DNA from 4 places in the Metabacillus sp. SLBN-84 genome. Region 2 is predicted to be linked to each of the others. Evidence: riboswitches for the same ligand, from Rfam matches in the RefSeq annotation. Region 2 holds a riboswitch; each other region holds the start of a gene.
The links. A riboswitch is a leader RNA that binds a small molecule or an ion and turns the genes downstream of it on or off. The one in region 2 is predicted to bind S-adenosylmethionine.
Positions count from the first base shown of each region.

Region 1 (5,654 bases), 1.8 Mb from region 2:
TATGACTTGAATAAACTTGGAGCCATCATGATCAAGGCAGCAACGGCTGAACCGCGGTACGGAAATCCGACCCCGAGGGTGGCTGAAACAGAAGCGGGCATGCTCAATGCAATCGGCCTGCAAAACCCTGGACTAAGCGGGATTCTTGAAAACGAACTTCCATGGCTGGAGGCATTTGACGTGCCGATTCTTGCAAACGTGGCGGGTTCCGCGGAAGAAGACTACGTGCAGGTAGCAAGAGAAATCAGCATGGCGAAAAATGTTCACGCACTTGAACTGAACATTTCCTGTCCGAATGTTAAAACCGGAGGAATTGCATTCGGTACAAACCCCGAGATGGCAGCCTCCCTTACGCGCGCCGTAAAAGCTGTGTCGGAGGTGCCTGTTTATGTCAAGCTGTCACCGAACGTAAGCAACATTACTGACATTGCCAAAGCGATCGAAGCGGCCGGAGCAGACGGTTTAACGATGATCAACACGCTTATCGGAATGAGACTGGACCTGAAAACTGGAAAACCGGTTCTTGCAAACCGCACAGGCGGCTTATCCGGCCCTGCCATCAAACCGGTGGCCATCCGCATGATTCATGAAGTCAGCCAGGCTGTATCCATTCCGATTATCGGCATGGGCGGTGTTCAGACAGCAGAAGACGTCCTTGAATTCATGTACGCGGGAGCAAGCGCCGTAGCAGTAGGAACAGCGAACTTTGTGAATCCGTTTGTCTGCCCAGAAATCATTGAAGAACTGCCTCATGTACTTAGAAAATACGGGTTTGACCACATAACTGATTGCATCGGAAGGAGCTATAAGCATGAACGTGAGACCGCTGATTATCGCGCTTGATTTTAAGGATGCTGCTGAAATAGGAGAATTCCTGGGAAAAATGTCCGGACAGAAGCTGTATGTAAAAGTGGGAATGGAACTGTTTTACAGAGAAGGTCCTGCGGTGATTGATCAGCTGAAATCAGGCGGCCATGAGATTTTCCTTGATCTTAAGCTCCATGATATTCCCGAAACCGTGAAAAAAGCGATGAGGGGTCTTGCCGGACTCGGAGTCAATCTCGTCAATGTGCATGCGGCCGGCGGCAGTGCCATGATGGAAGCGGCAATGGAAGGTCTAGAGGCCGGAACACCTGCAGGCTCCAAGCGTCCCGCCTGCATTGCTGTCACTCAGCTGACAAGCACGTCGGCAGAGATGCTGAAAAACGAATTGTTGATCAGCACTAGCCTTGATGACACCGTATTAAGCTACGCTAAGCTTGCTGCAAAAAGCGGCCTTGACGGTATTGTGTGCTCTTCTCTGGAGGTGCCCCGCATCTACAGCGAGCTTCCCCGCTCGTTTATGACCGTAACACCCGGCATACGCATGAGCGGTGATGCAGTAAATGACCAGGTCAGGGTGGCAACTCCTGAAAAAGCGAGAGAGCTCGGCTCAACTGCCATTGTGGCAGGACGGAGCATCACCAAAGCACCGGATCCGCTTTCAGCCTATACTCAAATGAAAAACGCCTGGGAGGGACTGCCTGTATGAACCATCAAATTGCCGAACAACTGCTGACAATCGAAGCTGTATTCCTTAGCCCTAATGATCCGTTTACATGGTCAAGCGGGCTCAAATCACCGATCTACTGTGATAACCGCCTGACGCTCTCTTATCCGGAGGTAAGAAAAAACATTGCAGAAGGTCTGTCCGCTCTGATCAGAGAGCATTACCCTCAAGCTGAAATGATTGCAGGCACGGCTACTGCAGGAATTCCTCATGCTGCTTGGGTAAGCGACCTGTTGAATTTGCCGATGTCTTATGTAAGAAGCAAGCCGAAAGGGCACGGAAAGGGCAATCAGATTGAAGGGAAGGTCCGCGAAGGCCAGAAAGTGGTTGTAGTGGAGGATTTGATTTCAACCGGGGGAAGCGTGATTACAGCCGTCAGAGCGCTTAGAGAAGCTGGCTGTGAAGTCATCGGCGTTGTCTCCATTTTCACATACGAACTTCAAAAAGGGACAGAGATGCTTGAGGAAGAAGGAATTCATTCCGTATCACTGACGGACTATTCTTCCCTGATTGAAACAGCTCTGAAAAAAGGCTCCATTCAAAAAGAAGACTTAGCCAAGCTGAAGAAATGGCGTGAAAATCCATCGTCAGAAGAATGGCTGAACGTATAAATGACAAAGGCATCAGGAGCAGCTGATGCCTTTTTTATTTCCATATCAGCATGCTTCCGGAAAAGCACAGTATGCTGATCAGCAAAAAGCCAATTCTGAATCCATTTTTTTGCCATGGTGCAGGTAGCAGTTTCCCGCTGAGTTTAAATCCCGCAAAACCGATCATCCCGAAGCCCTTCATCACTCCGCGTTCCGCTTTCATTTTTTCAAAAATGGCTGGGTCATCAATCTCCATTGCCGCATAAGCTAATGAAAATCCGCCTAAAGCATAAAAAACGGCAGCTGCACTTAACAATATAAAAATAATTCTCACCTCCCGGACGAACTTTACTACACCTTATTCCGGCCCTGTAAATCTAGCACTTTTTTATCATGTTAAGAATAATATTTTAAGCTGCAATTGTGTCCAGCTTCAGCGCCCAACACCTCTGCCAGAACAAAATCCCCCAAAAAGTCAAGACCGGACTTTTCGGGTGATTTCTTATCTGGCTGCCGGAGCTAACCGTGCGCTTCCGCATTTATTTAATTCCGATCGAAAAACTAAGGTTGACAGAAACCTCAATTGTGATAAAATTTAGAAAAATATAATAAACTTATCCAGAGAGGCGGAGGGAACTGGCCCTGTGAAGCCCGGCAACCTGCATGTATGCAAGGTGCTACATCCAGCAAAATGAAACCCATTTTGGAAGATAAGGTTGATGCCTGAACAGTCTTTCAAACCGGAAGGCTTTTTTTAATGGGAAAGAAACGGGGGACCACTGTGGGGAAGGATCAACATCTTGATGCTGTTATTGACAGGCTTAAGGAATTGCTCGGCACAATGAACTACGGTTCTGTAACACTTATCGTTCAGGACGGAAAAGTGATCCAGCTTGAAAAAAATGAAAAAATCAGAATGAAATAAGAGATGCTGACTGGATAAAACGGAGGCATTTTAACGAAATGCGGGATCCTGTGATCGGGTTGAAAAACCGATTGCATAATCAGGACCCAAGGTGAGGAGAAGATCAGCATGCTTACGTATAAAACATGGCAGGAGCATGAGCAGAATTTTGAAACAGACGACGGGTACAGCGGCGCATTGAATGTGCTGAACTGGGCTTACGGGCATTACGGGGATGAGATTGTCTATGCCTGCAGCTTTGGCATTGAGGGCATCGTTCTCATTGACCTGATTTCAAAAGTAAAACCGGATGCCGCGATTGTTTTTCTTGATACAGATGTTCATTTCAAGGAAACCTACGAAACGATTGAACGTGTAAAAGAAAAATATCCCAAGCTCCGAATTACGATGAAAAAACCTGCACTTACTCTAGCAGAGCAAGCTGAACAGCATGGAGATAAGCTTTGGGAGACGAATCCGAATCAATGCTGTGCAATCAGAAAGCTTCAGCCGCTGAATGAAACACTCTCTCAGTCAGAAGCGTGGATTTCGGGGCTTCGGAGAGAGCAGTCTGAAACCAGGAAACATGTGCAGTTTATCAATAAAGACGACAAGTTTCAGTCGGTAAAAGTCTGTCCACTCATTCACTGGACGTGGAAAGATGTCTGGCGCTATGTTCATAAAAATGACCTCCCGTATAATCCTCTCCATGATCAGGGATACCCGAGCATCGGCTGTTTCCACTGTACAGCGCCTGCGTTCAGTGCAGACGATCTGCGTTCGGGCAGATGGAGCGGCCAGGGCAAAACAGAATGCGGCCTGCATGGATAAGGGGGGATTGCCGTGCTTGAACTGGGTGCGCTTGCCATCAGTCTCTTTTTCGCCATGAACATTGGAGCGAGCGGAGCCGCCGCTTCCATGGGAGTAGCTTACGGCTCCGGCGCAGTTCCTAAAGCCCGGCATGCCCTTTTAATATGTGCCATCGGTGTTTTTGCTGGAGCGTATCTTGGCGGGGGAGAGGTTGTTAAGACCATAAGTGCAGGAATTATTCCGCAGGATATCATTAATGTGAAAATTGTGCTGATTATTGTTTTGTCTGCAACAAGTTCTCTGTTTCTTGCAAACCTTCTTGGCATCCCGCTGTCGACAAGCGAGGTGACGGTTGGAGCCGTTGTGGGAGTGGGTATTGCCTACCAAATCCTATTTATCAAATCACTTTTAGTCATTATGATGTTCTGGGTGATTGTCCCCGTTGCAGCTTTCGGAATTGCCTGGCTGTTCGGAAAAGGACTTTATAAAGTGCAGCATAAGCCGTTCTTTAAAGACCGTCCGCTCCTTACTGTCATCCTGATTCTGGCCGGATTTTTCGAGGCCTTCTCTGCTGGAATGAACAATGTGGCAAACGCAGTAGGGCCGCTTGTCGGGGCAGGCATGATTTCTGTATCGGACGGAACGCTGATCGGAGGGGCGTTTGTTGCTCTTGGAGCGATCTTTCTCGGCAAAAAAGTGCTCGAAACAAACGGCAAGAAAATTACCCGATATTCAAAACCTGAAGGGATTCTGATATCCGGAACAGGTGCGGGACTTGTGATTGTCAGTTCCATTTTCGGACTTCCCGTCCCTCTGACGCAGGTAACTTCATCAGCTATTATCGGACTTGGAATGGCGAAAAGCGGGAGCGAGATCCTTCAAAAGCATATCGTGAAGAAAATCATCCGGATCTGGATTGTTTCACCGCTGTTTTCACTTGCCATATCGTATATGCTTGTCAAACTGTTTTTAGAAAAGGATATGTATTCCCTTATCGTTCTTCTGAGTGTCATGCTGGCAACCCTTGGTACACTGAGCCTGATGAAGGCGATCCGGGATGAAAAGCGTGCCGTGCATGAAGAAGGCGGAGGCATTTAACGTTAAAACCAATTAAAAAGGTCAGTTTAGGAGGAAAAATAAATGAGTTTACAGCCGCATGGTGGAATATTAGTTGATGTATACAATCCTGACGTCAGCATAAAGGAAATCGATCAGGTGATTGAAATTGATGCAATGGCCCTGAGCGATCTGGAATTGATCGGGATCGGAGCCTACAGCCCGCTTACGGGTTTTTTAACAAAAGCGGATTATGAACATGTAGTCAGCAGCATGAGACTTGCAGACGGCACGGTCTGGAGCATTCCGATCACGCTTCCGGTTTCCAGAGAAACAGCAGCGTCGCTGAAGACAGGAGACAAAGCAAAGCTTCAGTTTGGCGGTGTAGTGTATGGTCTGATTGAAATTGAAGATCTCTTTGAGCCGGATAAAACGAATGAAGCGATCAATGTTTACGGAACGGCGGATCTTGCGCATCCCGGAGTGAAAAAACTTCATGAAAGGGAAGACGTCTATGCAGGAGGCAAAATCACTTTGATCAAGCGTCCTGAAAAACCGTTCAAAGAATATACATTTGACCCATCAGAAACTAGAGCGATTTTCAAAAGCAAAGGGTGGAAAACCGTCGTCGGCTTCCAGACAAGAAATCCTGTACACAGAGCACATGAATACATTCAGAAAGCTGCCCTGGAGACGGTTGACGGATTGTTTCTGAATCCTCTTGTCGGCGAAACGAAATCAGATG
Region 1 is NZ_JBRJIP010000001.1:2,492,837-2,498,490, reverse strand. Features, by position in the region: gene RKD52_RS12775 (dihydroorotate dehydrogenase) at 1-843, shown strand, start outside; gene pyrF (orotidine-5'-phosphate decarboxylase) at 812-1,531, shown strand; gene pyrE (orotate phosphoribosyltransferase) at 1,528-2,160, shown strand; gene RKD52_RS12760 (hypothetical protein) at 2,195-2,455, opposite strand; SAM riboswitch class I at 2,751-2,856, shown strand; gene RKD52_RS12755 (YezD family protein) at 2,951-3,064, shown strand; gene RKD52_RS12750 (phosphoadenylyl-sulfate reductase) at 3,173-3,874, shown strand; gene RKD52_RS12745 (anion permease) at 3,929-4,951, shown strand; gene sat (sulfate adenylyltransferase) at 4,994-5,654, shown strand, end outside.
Region 1: linked by a shared signal. The riboswitch ahead of RKD52_RS12755 (YezD family protein) and the one ahead of RKD52_RS03470 (alpha/beta hydrolase) in region 2 are both predicted to bind S-adenosylmethionine.

Region 2 (5,654 bases):
CAGGATATTGACCCACTCGCCATCAATCTTCACTTCATAAACAAATTTATCAACTTCACTTTTTATAGCGGAGCCGCCGTCTATTTTAGGAATAGGCAGGCCAATTGCCCCGTTTTGATCCGCTTCAAAAGTGGATCTGCCGTCAAAATTCGTGATCTTGAAGGAGTTTCTCACAGGCACCGTAACCTTCAGCGTGTATTCAACAAACACATCAGGATTTGTTTTAGATGCCACTTTCACCTGCGTGGTTTCTTCTACCGGATTAAACCAATAGCCGCCGGGGCCTTCCCACCAGTTTCCGAAATTCTTATCGTAGATCCATCCACTGGCTGCATTGTTATCAATCGAAACCCAGTCACCATCCTGCTTTACAAAGAGGGCGATATCATCCTTTACATCTTTAAAGGTAGCCCCGTTGTTAAATCTCGGAAATTCAAACCCGACCCCGCCTGAAGGTGATACATCAAGTGCAGTAGCACCAGCCGGGGACATGGATGTGATCGGCTGAGGAACCGCAGGTGTAACGTTTAATGTGTACTCAACAAAAATGCCTGGATTCGTTTTGGAAGCCACTTTAACCTGCGTGGTTTCTTCTACCGGATTAAACCAATAGCCGCCCGGACCTTCCCACCAGTTTCCGAAATTAGAGTCATAAATCCATCCGCTGTCCGGATTGTTATCGATTGAAACCCACTCATTATTCTGTTTCACAAAAAGGGCAATATCATCTTTTACGTCATCGAACGCTGCCCCATTATTGAATGTTGGAAATGGAAATCCCGCACCGCCGTCAAATCCTACTTTTATAGAAGGATCGCCGACCGGAGTCATGGATGTAATAGTCTGCACAGCGGCAGTTCCGGCCTCATTCTTGCTTAGTCCCTCTGCATTGCCTGTTAGTAAACCGGCATTGAATATGAGCATTTGAATGGCCAATAAAAGAATCAGGATCCGCTTTGCTTTAGGCTTTCTTGTCATGTATTCATCTCCTTATTTCATTTTTTCTTCGCGTAAAACGTTTTGAATAGTTGAATGACATCTAGTCTTATAGAACTATAACCTTCACCCCACAGTTTGTTAGCGCTTTCATTTGATTTGACCATTCTATCTTTAAATGGAGTCATTTGTTAGGGAGGGAATTTTGTATAGAGTGCAGATATTTTGTTTTCGCCTTGAAACATGAGGCAGTTTAAGAGATTTGGAGAAGATTCAGATGTTTTTTGTTTTATGGAAAGAAGGAAAGAGGGAAGTATGACCTATGATTATGTGTAACATCTAAGGATTTGTGCATGCTTAAGCAGGATCGGTTCTAACTCTTCCTTTTTTTAAAAAAGGAGAATAGCCTCTGATTATTGAAATGATAGAGAAGGTTATAAAAAGTTTGATGTTTTTGGTAGCTTTAGTCGGATTTCTTACACTTACAGTCCAAGTCCATTTGTGGTGAACAAAAAAGCGGTAGTATTAGTTGGAAATTTGAGAGCTGAAGGAGAGGAAATCATGATCTTTTTATGTATGGGCTATTTCAGCCCGCAAAAAATGAATGCACGGCCAAGAGAAGAAATTGAGGCGGTTATGAGTGAATGCCAGCCTGTAATCGAGAATTTTTATGAAAGCGGTAAGGTGCTTCTTGATGCAGGTCTTGAATCTGAAGTTAAGAGTCTTCGCCGTGTAAACGGTCAGGTTGTTGTAGCAGATGGTCCATTTAAAGAAACGGAAGATCTGATCGGCAGTGTCTTTGTTTTTGAAGCAGAAAGTATGGATGAAGCAATTAAACTGGCCTCTCTTCATCCAACAACGCAAATCAGCCGAGGAGAAGAATTCGGCTGGCGGATTGAAGTCCGACCTGTTCATTTCTTTAAGAATGAAAAATGAGCTGCCTTGATAAAGTGTAACTGGTGATCAGAATGAATCTCCCACTGCCGGAACTCCAATGGAATAAAAGAAAGGGAACTCCAATTTCCGGTGGAGTTCCCATTTTTATTCCTCTTTAAAAAGCTCCTCCAAAAACCGCTCCCGGTTTTCGAGAAAGTATTTCGTTATTTGATAGTGATCCGTATCTTCGTACGTCCTTTTTGTAATTTGTTCATCGTCAAAGCTTAGAATGTCAGCGCCCGGAAAGCCAAGCAGGATGGGGGAATGAGTGGCAATAATGAACTGAGTGTCTCCGCTTTTCGTCAAGTCGTGAAGGATGCGGAGGAGGGTCAGCTGCCGTGACGGGGACAGCGCTGCCTCCGGCTCATCAAGCAAATAAATGGCTTTGCTGCCGAAGCGGTTTAGGAACAGGGACAAGAACGACTCACCGTGAGACTGTTCGTGAAGCGATTTTCCTCCGTATGCACCGAAGACATCTCCTGATAGAGGATCTTCACTGAGCTCTTCAAGATGGGAGGCAAACTGGAAAAAAGATTCTGCTCTGAGAAAGAAACCATTTTTCACTTTGGGCATCCATCCGAGCCGTATGTAATCGCCAAGGTCTGACTCCGAGCTTCTCGGCTTGTATAGATGGTGGCTTCCGCCTGCAGTGTTAAAGCCGCACTGATAGGCAACGGCCTCCATCAGGGTCGATTTTCCCGAGCCGTTTTCACCGACGAAAAAAGTAACAGGGCTTGTCAGCCTCAGCTCATCCATACAGGCAATGGCCGGAATGGAAAAGGGATATGTTTTAAAAGAGGGGATATTCTCTTTCAGCAGTTTGATTGATTTTAAGAACATGTTCATCACCTGTCTACAGTTTAGCAGATTCAGACAGACAATTTATACTCCCTGGAGCAGCAAAGTTCAATATAGCCGGCTGTTTTTTCTGCAATGATATCTTTGTCAAAATCCATTGAGGCCACATGATAGGAATTCGTGAGGCTGACCATCTGTTTAAAAGGAGATGAGATGGCATGGAAAAGAACATCTGAGCTTGAGGCCGGAACAACATGGTCTTCTTCTGATTTGAAAATCAGGGCCGGACAGGTTACTTCAGAAAGCACGGGTTTCGTTGTATTGATGAGCGTCAGCAGGTTGTGGACGGCTTTAATCGGAACGGCTTCATACGTAATTTCTTCAATATCGTCCGCTTTGATATCCGGTCTTCCTTCTGGAATGAAACGGGGTTCGATTTCGTGCTGAAAAACCTCATAGCCTGGAACACTGAGTGCTGCATTGATGGTGATAAGGCCGTCAATTTCCTGGTGCCTGCAGGCAAGGTGAGCCGCTAATATTCCGCCCATGGACTGCCCGGCAACAAAGATCCTGCGACACACTTTTCTAAGCTTTTTATAGGCTTCTTCGATATTTTGAATCCAGTCTGTAAAGCAGCAGTCTTCAAAATCGAGGGGAGTAGTTCCGTGGCCTTTCAGGCGCGGGGCATAAACGGTATAGCCCTTTGCGGCCAAAAGTTTTCCAAGCTCGCCTACACTCTGAGGCGTACCGGCAAATCCGTGGCACAGAAGAATGCCGATCTCATTTCCTTTATGAAAAAAGCTTTCAGCTCCTGCAAGGACAGGCACATGTTTCGTCGTCATCATCATTTCCTCCCAATCAATTTTGAACTAAAAAACCCTCTCCTGCTTACAGCTGACAAGAGAGGGTTTGTCTTTATCGGCCAAAGCATCGTGCTTTGCTGGTTGGAGCACCTTTCCGGCGTGCGGCGGCTGCTGTGAAGTCATGGAGCCAGATCTCTCGTTCACTCTTGATAGTTTATATTTAATTCTTATTGGTTTAGTTGGTTTTAATGATCTTATCATGCTGGAGAGATAGCTGTCAATCACTTCCTTAAGCAATCCTCTTCACAAAGTTGCCTGCCTGGAGTAAAATACTTATATTCCAATCAGACAGGTGGGTTTTAGTGTGAAAACCATTCCAAAACCTCTAGTGTTAGTCAATCAATGGGTGATCGTTCTATCCGCTGCAGCGTTCTGGATCAGCGGCATGGGCGCTTTTTTACTGGTGCCTCTTACGGCCGGAATTATGGGACTGCTGTTTAAAGTAAACCCGATTATGAAAGCTGCAGGCATCTTTTTGAAAAAAGAGCCTTCAGCCTATATACAAGAAGATTTTGATCAGCAGCAGTTTAATCAGGTGATAGCAGTGATCTGCCTGAGCCTTGGGTTTGCCGGACACATGCTTGACTGGACGGTGCTTGCCTATGCGGCGACTATTATGGTTGCCATTGCTGCATTTGTTGCGATTCTCGGTTTTTGCATCGGCTGCTTTATCCGTTTTCAGTGGCAGCAGTTTAAATTCCGCAGACTTTCTAAGCAGTCCAACTGATTTTTTAAAAAAGTGTTGACTTTTAGAAAATACGAGAGTAAAGTAAGACACATCGAAAATATAGCTTCTTATCACGAGAGGTGGAGGGATATGGCCCTTTGAAACCTCGGCAGCGGACTCATTATGAGAACTGTGCCAACTCCAGCAGGCGTGAAGCCTGAGAGATGAGAAGAGCGAACGGTCTTTTTTTGCAGATCCAGCCTCTTCCTGTCTTTCAGGGAGAGGTTTTTATTTTTCAAAACTAAATCATGATTTTCTTATCCAGAGAAGCGGAGGGACTGGCCCCATGATGCTTCGGCAGCGGACTTTTGAAAAAGTACTGTGCCAATTCCAGCAGGCGATTGCCTGGGAGATGAGAAGAGAACCGGTGATTCGTTATGCCATGCCCTCTTCTTGTCGGATAGAAGAGGGTTTTTTTAATGCAAAATAAATGGGAGGTTACATAGATGATTGAATTTAAAGGCGTCACAAAGGTATACGAAAGCGGCGGCAATGAAGTGAAAGCCCTTGACGGCATTGATCTAGAGGTGAAAAAAGGGGAAATTTGCGGAGTTATCGGATTCAGCGGAGCGGGCAAAAGCACGCTGATCCGCACGGTAAACCTGCTCGAGCGTCCAACAGCAGGACAGATCATTGTTGATGGACTTGACTTGACGGCTCTCTCCAAAAAGGATGTGCGAGGAGTCAAACGGAAAATTGGCATGGTGTTTCAGCATTTCAATCTGCTGAATTCAAAAACGGTCTATGCAAATGTGGCGATGCCGCTGCTTCTCTCAAAGGCCTCGCCGAAAGTCATTAAGGAGCGGGTTGCTGAGCTGCTCTCGTTTGTAGGACTTGAGGACAAAGCGAATCAGTACCCTGATCAGTTATCAGGCGGCCAGAAACAGCGTGTCGGAATTGCAAGAGCACTTGCTACCCAGCCATCCATTCTATTGTGCGATGAAGCTACCTCAGCGCTTGATCCTCAGACAACAGCTTCGATTCTGAAGCTTTTGAAAAAAATCAACGATGAATACAACATTACGATTCTCATGATCACGCATGAAATGTCAGTTATCAGAGAGGTTTGCGATACAGTGGCCGTGATTGAAGGCGGGAAAATCATCGAATCAGGCTCTGTGTTTGAGGTTTTCTCAAATCCGAAAACAAAGACCGCTTCAAACTTTGTCAGCTCTGTTCTGAATGATTCTATTCCCGAATCGGTCCTGAAGCTTGTTCAGGAGGAAAACAGCCAGGCACAGATTTTCAAAATTAACTTTGTCGGCAAATCCTCAGGACAGCCGCTCCTTTCGCAGATTGCGAAACGATTTGACCTCCATATCAACGTCCTGTTCGGCAACATTACGGAGCTTCAGGGAATTCCGTTTGGACACTTAATCGTTGAACTTCAGGGG
Region 2 is NZ_JBRJIP010000001.1:720,617-726,270, forward strand. Features, by position in the region: gene RKD52_RS03455 (Ig-like domain-containing protein) at 1-978, opposite strand, end outside; gene RKD52_RS03460 (YciI family protein) at 1,498-1,872, shown strand; gene RKD52_RS03465 (AAA family ATPase) at 1,978-2,712, opposite strand; gene RKD52_RS03470 (alpha/beta hydrolase) at 2,742-3,512, opposite strand; SAM riboswitch class I at 3,583-3,689, opposite strand; gene RKD52_RS03475 (DUF4395 domain-containing protein) at 3,838-4,260, shown strand; SAM riboswitch class I at 4,326-4,431, shown strand; SAM riboswitch class I at 4,515-4,619, shown strand; gene RKD52_RS03480 (methionine ABC transporter ATP-binding protein) at 4,707-5,654, shown strand, end outside.

Region 3 (5,654 bases), on a different contig from region 2:
ACGAGACATCGATTGCTGAAGTGACAACCGAACAGCAGGCTATGTGGCTTGAAATGATCGGTTCAACCATTAACTCTTTAGACGAAATGACTGCAGATCTCTTTGATTTGATTACATACTTATGGATGGTATCCCCTAAAAGCAGCGACGGGTACATAGAGTTTCACAGCAGCGACGCCCTTCGGCTCAGAAACTTAAAAAAGAGAACGTCAAACGGCAGAGTGCTCGACTTCAGGGAAGAAGACCGGTTCAATATCATGAAACGGGTCGCAGCCCTCTCAAGCATCTGGATATCACTTGGAGACCAAAAAGTGAAAGTCCTCAACACGCAGGAAATGCAGGAAAATGAGCTCTACAACTTCAAGGATTTCCAGCGCATGTTTGAGATTGGGAAGATACGGGTGGCTTATGACAAAAAATCGGGAGAAGCAAAAGGAATATACGCGGTGCAAGTGAAGCCCACGTCCATTCTTACCCCCTATCTCGTCGGGCCGAACAGATCCATCGGCCTTCTCGACTTGAAAGTGTTCCAATACAGTCACTTTACACAGAGGGAACAAAAGCGATTAACGAGGTATTTGAACCTTCAATGGAAAATACGCACGATGAAAAAGACGCTCCAGCAGCCTTTTAAAGTGGCTACATTGCTCAAGGTGATGGATATTTCATCCCGTTATAACGGCGTACAGATAAGAGACAAATTCGAGACAGTCCTTGATGAACTGCAAAAGGATGAAGTGATTAAATCCTGGGCTTATACGGAAGAAATTGCAGAAGAAAAAGTCGGAAAAAAGGGATGGGTTAAAAATTACTGGAGCAAGCTGAGCATTGTGCTTTTACCGACGGAGATCGTGGTTAAGGAAAATCAGAAAAACCTTTTGGAGAATACAGGCACTAGTCTTGAAGACAAGATCATGAGCAGTATCCAGCAGCAAATGCACCACAGTGACTATCCTGTTGCTGTTTCAGACTCATATAAACCTGAAGCAATTGGCCACAGGCAGACAGCTGCATCGATTGAAATGATGGAGCCAGATTTGGTCAAGAAAGAGGAGTACACCCAGCAGAGCTTTCATTTTGCAGAGGCAGGTACAGATACGGAAATAACGCTCTCTCCCAATGCTATGCAGGAAATGATTCAGGCATTGAACATAAGCATCCGTCAGTCTGCATCTGAAATCGGGATTTCTCACACAACGCTTTCAAGATACATTCGCAGGGAAAATAAAAGACAGAATAAAAACAATGATATAAAGATGCTTAATTGGCTGAAAGAAAAAACAGCGCAAAATACATTGGCGTAAAATTATGCAAACAATGCTTAAATTAAACGCAATAGATACCTTTCTTGGCTATTTGTTTTGCATACTTTGAAAGAAGGGTAACATGAAGAATGAATTCTTGAAAACATGAAAAAAGCACCTAATCTAGAGGGGACCATATTTTCCCCAACGCTAAATTAGGTGCTTATTAGTGTGTACGCCATCACTTACAATATCTTTTCATTTACAAAGGACCTAACGATTTGGGTTAACTCCTTATTGAGTCAACTTCAATGTCCAATTAAAGTAGTAGATCGTGATTCCCTATGTTGCAACAATTTAACTCGATTTTAGTGAATACTATTAGATAACAATCTGAACAAATAATCCGTGTGATTTCTAAAGCCTGCCTCCAAACCAATCAGCGTCACAGGCTTTTCTTTTTCCTGTATGATTACCGCCTGTCCTTTTGCATCGTTTCTATCCTTCCAGTGTCCTGCTACAAAGAAGTCATCGCTTTTTGCAAAAGTTGCAGCAACGTTCACATTGTCTGTGTTGGTGTACCAGACAGGACTGTAGACAAACCCAATATCCTGTTGTTTATAGCCTGCTGTTAACGGTGAATCCTTATATTCAACGTTTACGATTCCATTGCTGCTTGAAAAGCCTCTTTTCACTTCAACATCTGTAAGTCCAGCTTCTTTCGCAATTTGAGATCCTCCTGCTCCTACTGCAATGAACTTACCTTTTCCTTGGACATATTGATTCAACTTTTCATAAAACGCCTTTACTTCATCTTCACTTGTTAGAGCAAATTCCTTGTTAGCTTCGCTTAGTTTATAAGACACGAGGCTTGCTGAACCGCTATAAACAAAAGCATCGTAAGAATCTAACCCCTGATCTGCTACTTCTCTTGGGTGTACTTCAATCACATCAAACCCTAAACGTTCTAATGCTAGTTTCGTTCCAGCATGAGATTGAACTTTCCCCAATCCACCATCTTTTAGAATCGCAACCTTTTTACTTTTTACAGTAACAGCATTACTTGGCGTATTACCAGATTTTAAAGATAATCCAGATTTCTGAACCTCTTTTTGAATTTGCACTCTTTTTGCATAGGCATAGAAATTCCCTTTTGTATCTTTCTTTATGGATACTCCTTGTTTTAGAAGTGCGTTAACAAGTGAAACAGCTTCGACAGAGGTATTTGGGATAACGTACGGACCAGAGCCAGTTACTTTCCCCGCATGATCTGCCTTTTTCACTTTTGTTGATTTTACATTAAGTTCTTTATGCGATTCGACTGCTTCGAATCCCCATAACTCAGGAAGATTCCAGGCAGAAATGTCATACATGGCATCGATATCATTTGAAATGTCTTCACCGTCCCACAGAAAAACGTTTGCTAAACCCGCCTTCGCTTGGTCCAGATCTACTATATACGTTCCTTTTTCATAACGATTTCCATCCAAGGTAAAGGACTGCTTGCTTTTTTCCACCTTCACATCGTTGTCTACTAAATGCTGAACAGCCTTCTGCACTACTGAATTATCTTCTTTATTTTCTGGTATTACATAAGCTTCCGGATAGAAATGTTCTTCATTATTCGGATGTTCACCTTTGACCCCGCGAACAAAAACTTCAATCTGATCATTTAGCATTGCCTGTTTATTCTGAAGAGCAAATTTCAATGCGCCCGAAACAGCATCGACTTGCCACTTCACACCGTCCCAATCGTTTGTAGGCGCTTCAAGTGTGTATCCATAGCCCCCATGCAGCATTGCATACGCAGGTGTGTAAATCGGCGGATATACGTCCCATCCGGAGGCTGAATCTCTTAATGGAATATGCGTCCCTTCCATTGTTTGATAGAGTTCAGATTCATAGTTTTCTCTTTCACTTACTAGTTCTGATTCCATCGCTTCCGCTTGTTTGTTCATCCATTTATATAACAGATCATATTCATAATTTGGGTTATGAGGAGGTGTTCCTGGAAGGATGAGGCCAGGATGTTTAGCAGCTCCCCTCTGTTTCACGTATCCATGAAGATCCAAGAGAACTAACGGGTTGTAATCTGCAATTTGTTTAACCACTGCTTTTGTCTCTGGCTGAGATTGTGTTACAAAATCTCGATTTAGATCAATTCCCTCAGCATTAAACCTGGTTGCATCTATTCTTCCATCTGGATTAGCATTGACATTTATGATTATTGTAAAATTTTTTAAAATCTCCTTCGTTTCCTTGTCGTTCTCATAACCAAATCGTTCAATCAGTTCGATAACCGCATCCGTGCCTACGAACTCTGTACCGTGTATAGACGCGTGAATTAATATGGGTGCTTTTATATCAGGATTACCTTTTAAATATTGCTGGGCTTTTACAGGATCATCAGACATTAGTTTACGGAGCGTTTTATATTTCTCAGCAGAACTCTTAGACTCTGACTCTTCTATCGTCACTGTGTATAAGTCTTTGCCAGTAGAGGACTTACCTGTAATATTTAAATTAACTCTGCTGCTTGTCTTTTCGTAGTTAGTTAGTTTTTGTTTAAGCGCGTCATACGTTATGTAGTCGTATTTTTCTGTGTTGAAAAGACTATGTTTTCGTTCGACGGGTTTATTACCTTCTGCAAGTACATCAGTAGCTGGAAGTATTCCAGCAAGTAAAGAGACACTTAGTAACATTGATATAATGGGTCGTTTCATTTTCATTCTCCTTCAGTATTTTGTATTTATACAATTGCTTTGTCGGTAATCCTCCTTTCTCCACACAAAAAAGCCCCTTTCCTAAGAAAGAGGCTTTGTATAATAAAGACAATATTCCTCTTCCTTATCTCCCAGCTCTAAAAGCTGCAAGAATTAGCACCGTATCGAATCAATGTCGACCGGTTGCCGGGTTTCATCGGGCTTGTCCCTCCACCTGCTCTTGATAAAGAAGTAATTCTATTAAATTAGTATGAATTATATCCTAATCACACTTAGAGTCAATACATAAAAAGGAAAATGATACTTTTTGATTATATGCACTAAATAGAGTAGTTCTTATTTTGCGAAAATAACAGGAAGAAATATCTAGTTGGCTTTTCGGAATGGTTGTTCCACATAAAAAACGTCTTCATGTAGATTAGAGAAAAAAAGTTATATTAGGTGTAGGTATAAATTAAGGAGCGTTAATGCTGGAATACACAATTAACGCTCCTCAAAATCACTAAATTATTTAATGAAACGCAGGAATCTCTTTTTACCAATCTGTAGTACGTCTTCATTCATTAATACTCGGTCTAAATCATCGTGATTTATTTTTTCTTTATTGAGCTGTACACCCTCTTGTTTAACTAAACGAATAAATTCGCTTTTACTTTTTATGAACCCTTCTTCTATTAACTGGGGAATGATGGCTTCAACTGTTTCCTCCCCAATTTCTATCAAAATTTTAGGTATATCATTTGGGATGTCTTTTTTACTAAATGCTGTTTCAAAGTATGCTATCGCTCGTTTGGTTTCTTCTTCTCCCCAGTATAAATTCGTAATGATTTTAGCTAAAACAAGTTTGATATCTCTCGGATTAACTCCGTTTTCTAGTTGTTGTTTAATGTTTGCAATCTCATCTGGATGTAGATCCGTAGCCAAATCAAAGTATTTAATAATTAGGCTGTCTGGTACTTCCATAACCTTCTTAAACATTACTTCTGCAGGTTCATTAATTCCGATATAATTCCCAAGACTTTTGCTCATCTTTTCCATACCATCAAGACCTTCAAGTAAGGGCATGAAAATGGCAATTTGCTTTTCTAATCCCAAATGTTTTTGAAGTGTACGGCCCATTAGAATGTTAAATGTTTGGTCTGTTCCACCTAATTCAATATCCGCTTGAATCTCTACAGAATCATACGCTTGCATTAGTGGGTAGAAAAATTCGTGTATTCCTATTGGCACTTGATTTTTATATCTATTCTGGAAATCATCACGTTCTAATAATCTTGCAACCGATGTTGTTGCTGCTAGTTTAATGACTTCCTCGAAGGTTAATTTTGAAAGCCACTCGCTGTTAAAGCGGACAGTTGTTTTTTCTGAATCTAGCACCTTAAAGATTTGCTCAAAGTATGTTTTTGCATTTGCTATAACCTGTTCGTCATTTAGAGCCACTCGGCCTTTCGCTTTTCCAGTTGGGTCTCCAATACGACCTGTAAAATCACCGATAATAATTACAACTTTATGCCCCAAATCTTGCAGCTGTTTTATTTTTCTTAAGACGACTGCATGACCTAAGTGGATATCAGGTGCAGAAGGGTCAAGTCCTAATTTAATAGTAAGCGGAGTCTGTAATTGGTATGACTTTTCTAATTTCGCCATCAATTCTTCCTCGTTTACTAATTCTTGCACACCTTTCATA
Region 3 is NZ_JBRJIP010000007.1:61,975-67,628, forward strand. Features, by position in the region: gene RKD52_RS22585 (helix-turn-helix domain-containing protein) at 1-1,304, shown strand, start outside; gene RKD52_RS22590 (M14 family zinc carboxypeptidase) at 1,613-3,967, opposite strand; SAM riboswitch class I at 4,089-4,197, opposite strand; gene tyrS (tyrosine--tRNA ligase) at 4,475-5,654, opposite strand, start outside.
Region 3: linked by a shared signal. The riboswitch ahead of RKD52_RS22590 (M14 family zinc carboxypeptidase) and the one ahead of RKD52_RS03470 (alpha/beta hydrolase) in region 2 are both predicted to bind S-adenosylmethionine.

Region 4 (5,654 bases), 2.1 Mb from region 2:
TACGTGCAGAAGGGTTTCCGCTGAAGGCCTTTGAGCTGTGTCTTCAAGGGGTGTTCCAGCACCGTCCACAAGCAGAAAATCTTCATCTGTTTCAAGTCTCTTGTCTTTTCCGCTTGATGTGACCAGAAATGAGAGCGGGTCGGAATGTACTTTTATCGCAAGATTTCCGCTTGTACCCGGGAACCAGTCCCGTTCCGCCAGTTCCCTTTTCACAGATGCAAGCTCACTCCATCGCTGTTTATATAAGCTCATACTGCCGCCTCCTGCCTTTTCTTAAGCCCTTCAATTACGTCATAAAAGCTTGAGAAAGCCTGATGGCGCAGCTTTAGTGCATCGCATTTCTCAAGAAGATAATCCCGGGCAAATACAAAATCTGCAAGCTTGGCCGCTTCAAGATCTGTCACCGAATCTCCGATCACAATGACCTCCTGATCAGAGGCAACAAGCTTTCTGATGATGCTCGGTTTACAGCATCCGCAGTCATTTGTGCACCTGTCATCACATGAGTTCGGCCAGAGGATTTGAACATATTCCCCGCTGAAATCTGATTCATTGCAGTAGACGCGGTCATATGGAATTAGTCCGTTTAACAGCGGATAGACAAAAAAATCAATTCCTCCGCTCACAATGTACAGCGGTATTTCATTGTCTTTTGCAAATTGAACAAAATTTCTGAATCCGTCCCGGATTTGTGCGGTAAACAGCAAATGCTGAATCATATCCGCCTTGAGATGTGACGGGATCAGCTCAAACATCCTGCCGACTCCTTCACGGACTGAGATGCGCCGGCTTAAAACGTCATCTTTCAGAGAGTTCCACTCAGGAGGTGCAAATTGTTTCATGAGCGCGATAATATTGTCATTGTTTGTAATCGTGCCGTCAAAATCGCAGATAATAACCGGTTTGCTCATCGGTTCACCTCCACCTGACCCCATAGATCCAGCGCAAGCTGAAGGTCTTGTTGGCTTTTAGCTTTTTCAGATAATGAGATGCCTTCAAGCACAGCATCGATTGCAGAGCGGAAAGCTCTTCCGCCCGCCTGCGCACCGTTTGGATGCCCGTGTACGCCTCCGCCGGCATTAATGACACTGTCGATGCCAAAATCCTGAATCAGAACAGGCACAAGACCCGGATGAATTCCTGCTGATGGAACCGGAAACGTTTCTTTTAACCCAGTGCTCTCTTTGCACGCTGCACCGATAGACAGTGCGGCATCCCTTTCAAGTGCCACACTGCCGTATGGCGACGGGAAGAGGGAAAAGTCTGCTCCGCACTGGCGAAGCAATTTTCCAAGCAGCAGAGAATGTGAAATACCATAAAGGGCGGAAGAAGACAAAGCACCGCTTACAGCAGGGTGCGCCATGATCGGAACATGAATCTCCCTGTCTTCTGCAAGCTCCTGCAAAACGTCAAGACCATAAGCGAAAACATTAAAAAGAAGGGCGTCCGCCCCAAGCTCTGAAGCGCGTCTTGCCTTCTCTTTGAGGCTGAATGTCTTTCCGGTTAAGTTAACAGCGTACATCGCTTTATGGCCGGTCTCCTCATACACCCTGCCGAGCACTTCTTTTCCTGCTGTGATTCTTTGTTCAAACGGCGTAAGCGGATTGTCAAACAGAATTTCGTCATCCTTTACAAGATCAACGCCGCCAAGCACCTGATTTCTTAGCTGTTCTTTTAAAAACGATAGATCACGTCCGATGACTCCTTTGAAAATGCTCATGAGAAGAGGCCGGTTATAGACTCCGAGTTTTTCCCTGATGCCGCTTATGCCGAATGCAGGTCCCTGAAAAGAAGAAAGAAGATCTTCTGTAAACTCCAAATCAAGCAGTTTCACTTCCCCGTCAAGGGAAAGCTTTCCGAAAACCGTCGTCAGGACCGCAGGCAGGTCATGAGAATAGTTCACGCCGGGATAGAATATTTTCACAATTCCTTTTTTCACTTTTTTTCCGAGAAACTCGGCAATGCGTTCTTCAGCATCTGTTTCTTCAACGGAAACAACTTGACCCTTGTGCTGTTTCAACTGCTGCTGTGTAAGCTCCGGAAGGTCCGTCCATGAGCCGACCGTAAGGCTGGTGGCGATTCCTTCTGCTTTTTTTGGGATGCTGTACTGATCATAGATGAGATAAGTTGCTGTAACGCCGCTCATGATTGTACCTGCCTTTCGCATTTAAATAAAAAAGGTCCCCTCCGCTGACGGAAGAGACCTTATCTGAAATGGGTAAGATCCTTATCTGCCAGCAATTGCTGCAAGATTTAGCACCGTGCTTAAACACTGTTTAAGTCGGTTGCCGGGCTTCATCGGGCCAGTCCCTCCACCTGCTCTTGATAAGAATTGTATATGTTCTGAATAACCTGAAATTAATTTGGATTATGACAGCTTTTTCCTCAGCTGTCAACCGGCAATGAAAAGAGATTTAAAGATTTTATTCTATCTGCGGCTTCTCTTAATCTCTCTTCAGAGGTTAAGAGTCCGGCACGGACATATCCCTCACCAAACGTCCCGAATCCAATGCCCGGCGCCACGCATACATGAGCGTGTTCCAGCAGATAGTCAGCGAATGATTCCGATGTGAATCCCTCGGGTACAGGCAGCCATGCAAAGAATGATCCAGGCGGAGCCTCCACTCTCCAGCCGATGCCGTTCAGAGCCTTTATAAACGCCGCACGTCTGCTTTCATAGCGTGCGACAAGATCACTGACACAGTCCTGCGGGGCAAGAAGAGCAACAGCCGCAGCTTCCTGTATTCCGCTGAACACACTGACAAACATGTGATCCTGCAAAAGATTAATCGACTCTATGACGCTTTTATTGCCGACTGCAAAACCGATTCTCCACCCTGCCATGTTATACGTCTTAGACAGCGTATAAATTTCGATTCCTGTCTCTTTTGCTCCATCTGACTCAAGAAAGCTGACCGGCTTTTTGCCGTCAAAACCGATGGCTCCATATGCAAAATCATGGACGACGCATAGATCATTTTCTTCTGCAAACGCAACCGTTTCATCGAAAAAGCTCCGGCTGGCCACTGCCCCTGTAGGGTTGTTTGGATAGTTTAAAAACATGAGCTTTGCATCCGCCTTCGTTTTTTCAGAGAGCTTGGAGTAGTCAGGCAAAAACTCATTTTCCTTCAAAAGAGGCATATATTCCATACGGGCCCTCGCAAGCTCCACTCCTGACCAATAATCCGGATAGCCCGGATCGGGAACTAGAACCGTCTCACCGGGATTAAGCAGACACTGCGGGATTTCCACAAGACCTGCCTTTCCCCCAAAAAGAATGGCCACTTCTGTGTCAGGATCCAGTGTGACGCTATATTCCCTTTGATAAAATTCTGCTATCGCCGTTTTTAAAAAGCGCTGTCCTCTAAACGGTGAATATTTGTGATAGTCCGGTTTTCCTGCCGCTTCCTGCAGAGCTTTTACAATATGAGGCGGCGTCGGCTGATCGGGATTCCCCTGGCCAAGATTAATGACATCATGCCCGGCCTCAATACTCGCATTTACTTTTGAAACGAGACTTGCAAAAAATTGTTTCGGAAGATTATTCAATAGCGTTGATTGCTCAAACTTTTTCATCTTTGCACCTTCTTGTGAAAATTCTTGAAATTCTAGTCAAAAATCATATATTGTTATAGTCAGCTTGTAAAGGAAAATATTTTTTAGCGGAGATGACGCATATGAAACTTAAAATCGCCTGCCTGCAGACAGACATTGCATTCGGAAAACCGGAAGAAAACATTGCAGCAGTGGAAAAAAAGATAAAATCCATCATGCTCAGCGACAATCCTGATGTTATTGTCCTGCCGGAGTTATGGACGACCGGATATGACCTGACACGTCTTGATGTGCTGGCAGATGAAGAAGGAAAACGCACCCTTTCCCTGATGAGCGGCCTTTCAAAAAACTGCTCGGTTAATATCATAGCAGGGTCTGTAGCAAAAAGAACAGAAGCAGGAGTAACAAACACCATGTACGTGTTTAACAGACAGGGTGAACTCCTGCACGAATACAGCAAACTGCACCTTTTCAAACTGATGGATGAACACTTGTATCTAAATGGCGGCACAGAAAAGGGACTTTTTAAGCTTGAAGGAATTCAAAGTGCCGGAGTCATTTGCTATGACATCCGTTTTCCTGAATGGATCCGCGCTCATACGGTTAATGGGGCTGAACTCCTGTTCGTTGTTGCGGAGTGGCCGCTTCCGAGACTTCATCACTGGAAAACCATGCTGATCAGCCGCGCAATTGAAAATCACTGCTACGTTGTTGCTTGCAACCGGGCGGGCAGCGATCCTGCAAACGTCTTTGCCGGCCATTCTATGATCATTGATCCATGGGGAGAAATTCTTGCTGAAGCAGGAACAGAGGAAGCCGTTCTTACAGCAGAAATCGACCTGGAAAAGGTAAAAGAAATCCGAAAACAAATTCCCGTTTTTGAAGACAGACTTCCCCATTTTTATTTGTAACTTTCTAAAAAAAGCATTGACATATTTCTTTAAAACCTGTTAACATTCAGAACAAGTGATCAATTGCGAATTGTTTGAAAACAAAACCTAATAGAATCTCTTATCAAGAGCAGGCGGAGGGATTTGGCCCTATGATGCCCAGCAACCGACCGTAAAACCATTGCGAAATGGGGCGCAGCTTTTTGCGCCGGAAGACATCTTCCACAAGGCACGGTGCTAATTCCAGCAGAAAGACATCTTTCTGGCAGATAAGAGGTGCGAAGCCTGCGCCTTCAAGCCTCTTTCCCTGTGAAAGAGGCTTTTTTACATGTGCATGGCCTCTTTCTCAGACGACATGTTCCTGCTGCTGGCAGTAAAAGTCCATATGAAACCGGAGGAAGAAACCCATGTCAAACTATCAATCATATCAACCATTAACAGAAAGCGCTGCCGTCACTCTTGCCCTCAGGCTTGGATTATTTGAAGAAAAAAGTGTGCTTTCCTGCACGGAAATAGGAGACGGCAACTTAAATCTCGTTTTCCGCATAACCGACCAATCAAATAAAGGTCTGATCGTTAAACAGGCTCTTCCATATGCAAAGGTTATTGGCGAGAGCTGGCCGCTTACGCTTGACCGCGCAAGAATTGAAAGCAGCGCCATGCTCAAGCAGGCTGAAACGGCAGGAGAATACGTGCCGAAGATTTATTACTCAGATGAAACACTTGCCATAACAGCCATGGAGGACCTATCCCATCTTCAGATTGCACGCGCTGGGTTGATCGAAGGCAAAGAATTCCCTCTTCTCGGGCGCCACATTGGTGAATTTCTTGGAAAAACCCTTTTCTACAGCTCGGATTTCGCTTTAAATCCGCAGACAAAAAAGCAGCTGGTCAAGCAGTTTTCAAACCCTGAGCTCTGCAAAATAACGGAAGATTTCGTTTTTACAGATCCCTTTTTTGATGTGGAATCAAACAGTTTTGAAGATGAACTGAGACCTGCAGCAGAAGCCATTTGGAACGACACGGAACTAAAGCTTGAAGTTGCCAAGCTGAAGCACAAATTTTTAACAGAAGCCGAGACCCTTGTTCACGGAGATCTTCATACGGGAAGTATTTTTGCAGATGATGAAACAACAAAAGTCATTGATCCCGAATTTGCTTACTATGGACCAATTGGTTTTGACTACGGGCATTTCACGGCAAATTTAT
Region 4 is NZ_JBRJIP010000001.1:2,813,209-2,818,862, forward strand. Features, by position in the region: gene RKD52_RS14375 (methylthioribulose 1-phosphate dehydratase) at 1-252, opposite strand, end outside; gene RKD52_RS14380 (2-hydroxy-3-keto-5-methylthiopentenyl-1-phosphate phosphatase) at 249-911, opposite strand; gene mtnW (2,3-diketo-5-methylthiopentyl-1-phosphate enolase) at 908-2,146, opposite strand; SAM riboswitch class I at 2,225-2,332, opposite strand; gene RKD52_RS14390 (aminotransferase class I/II-fold pyridoxal phosphate-dependent enzyme) at 2,386-3,576, opposite strand; gene RKD52_RS14395 (carbon-nitrogen family hydrolase) at 3,678-4,466, shown strand; SAM riboswitch class I at 4,564-4,721, shown strand; gene mtnK (S-methyl-5-thioribose kinase) at 4,853-5,654, shown strand, end outside.
Region 4: linked by a shared signal. The riboswitch ahead of mtnW (2,3-diketo-5-methylthiopentyl-1-phosphate enolase) and the one ahead of RKD52_RS03470 (alpha/beta hydrolase) in region 2 are both predicted to bind S-adenosylmethionine.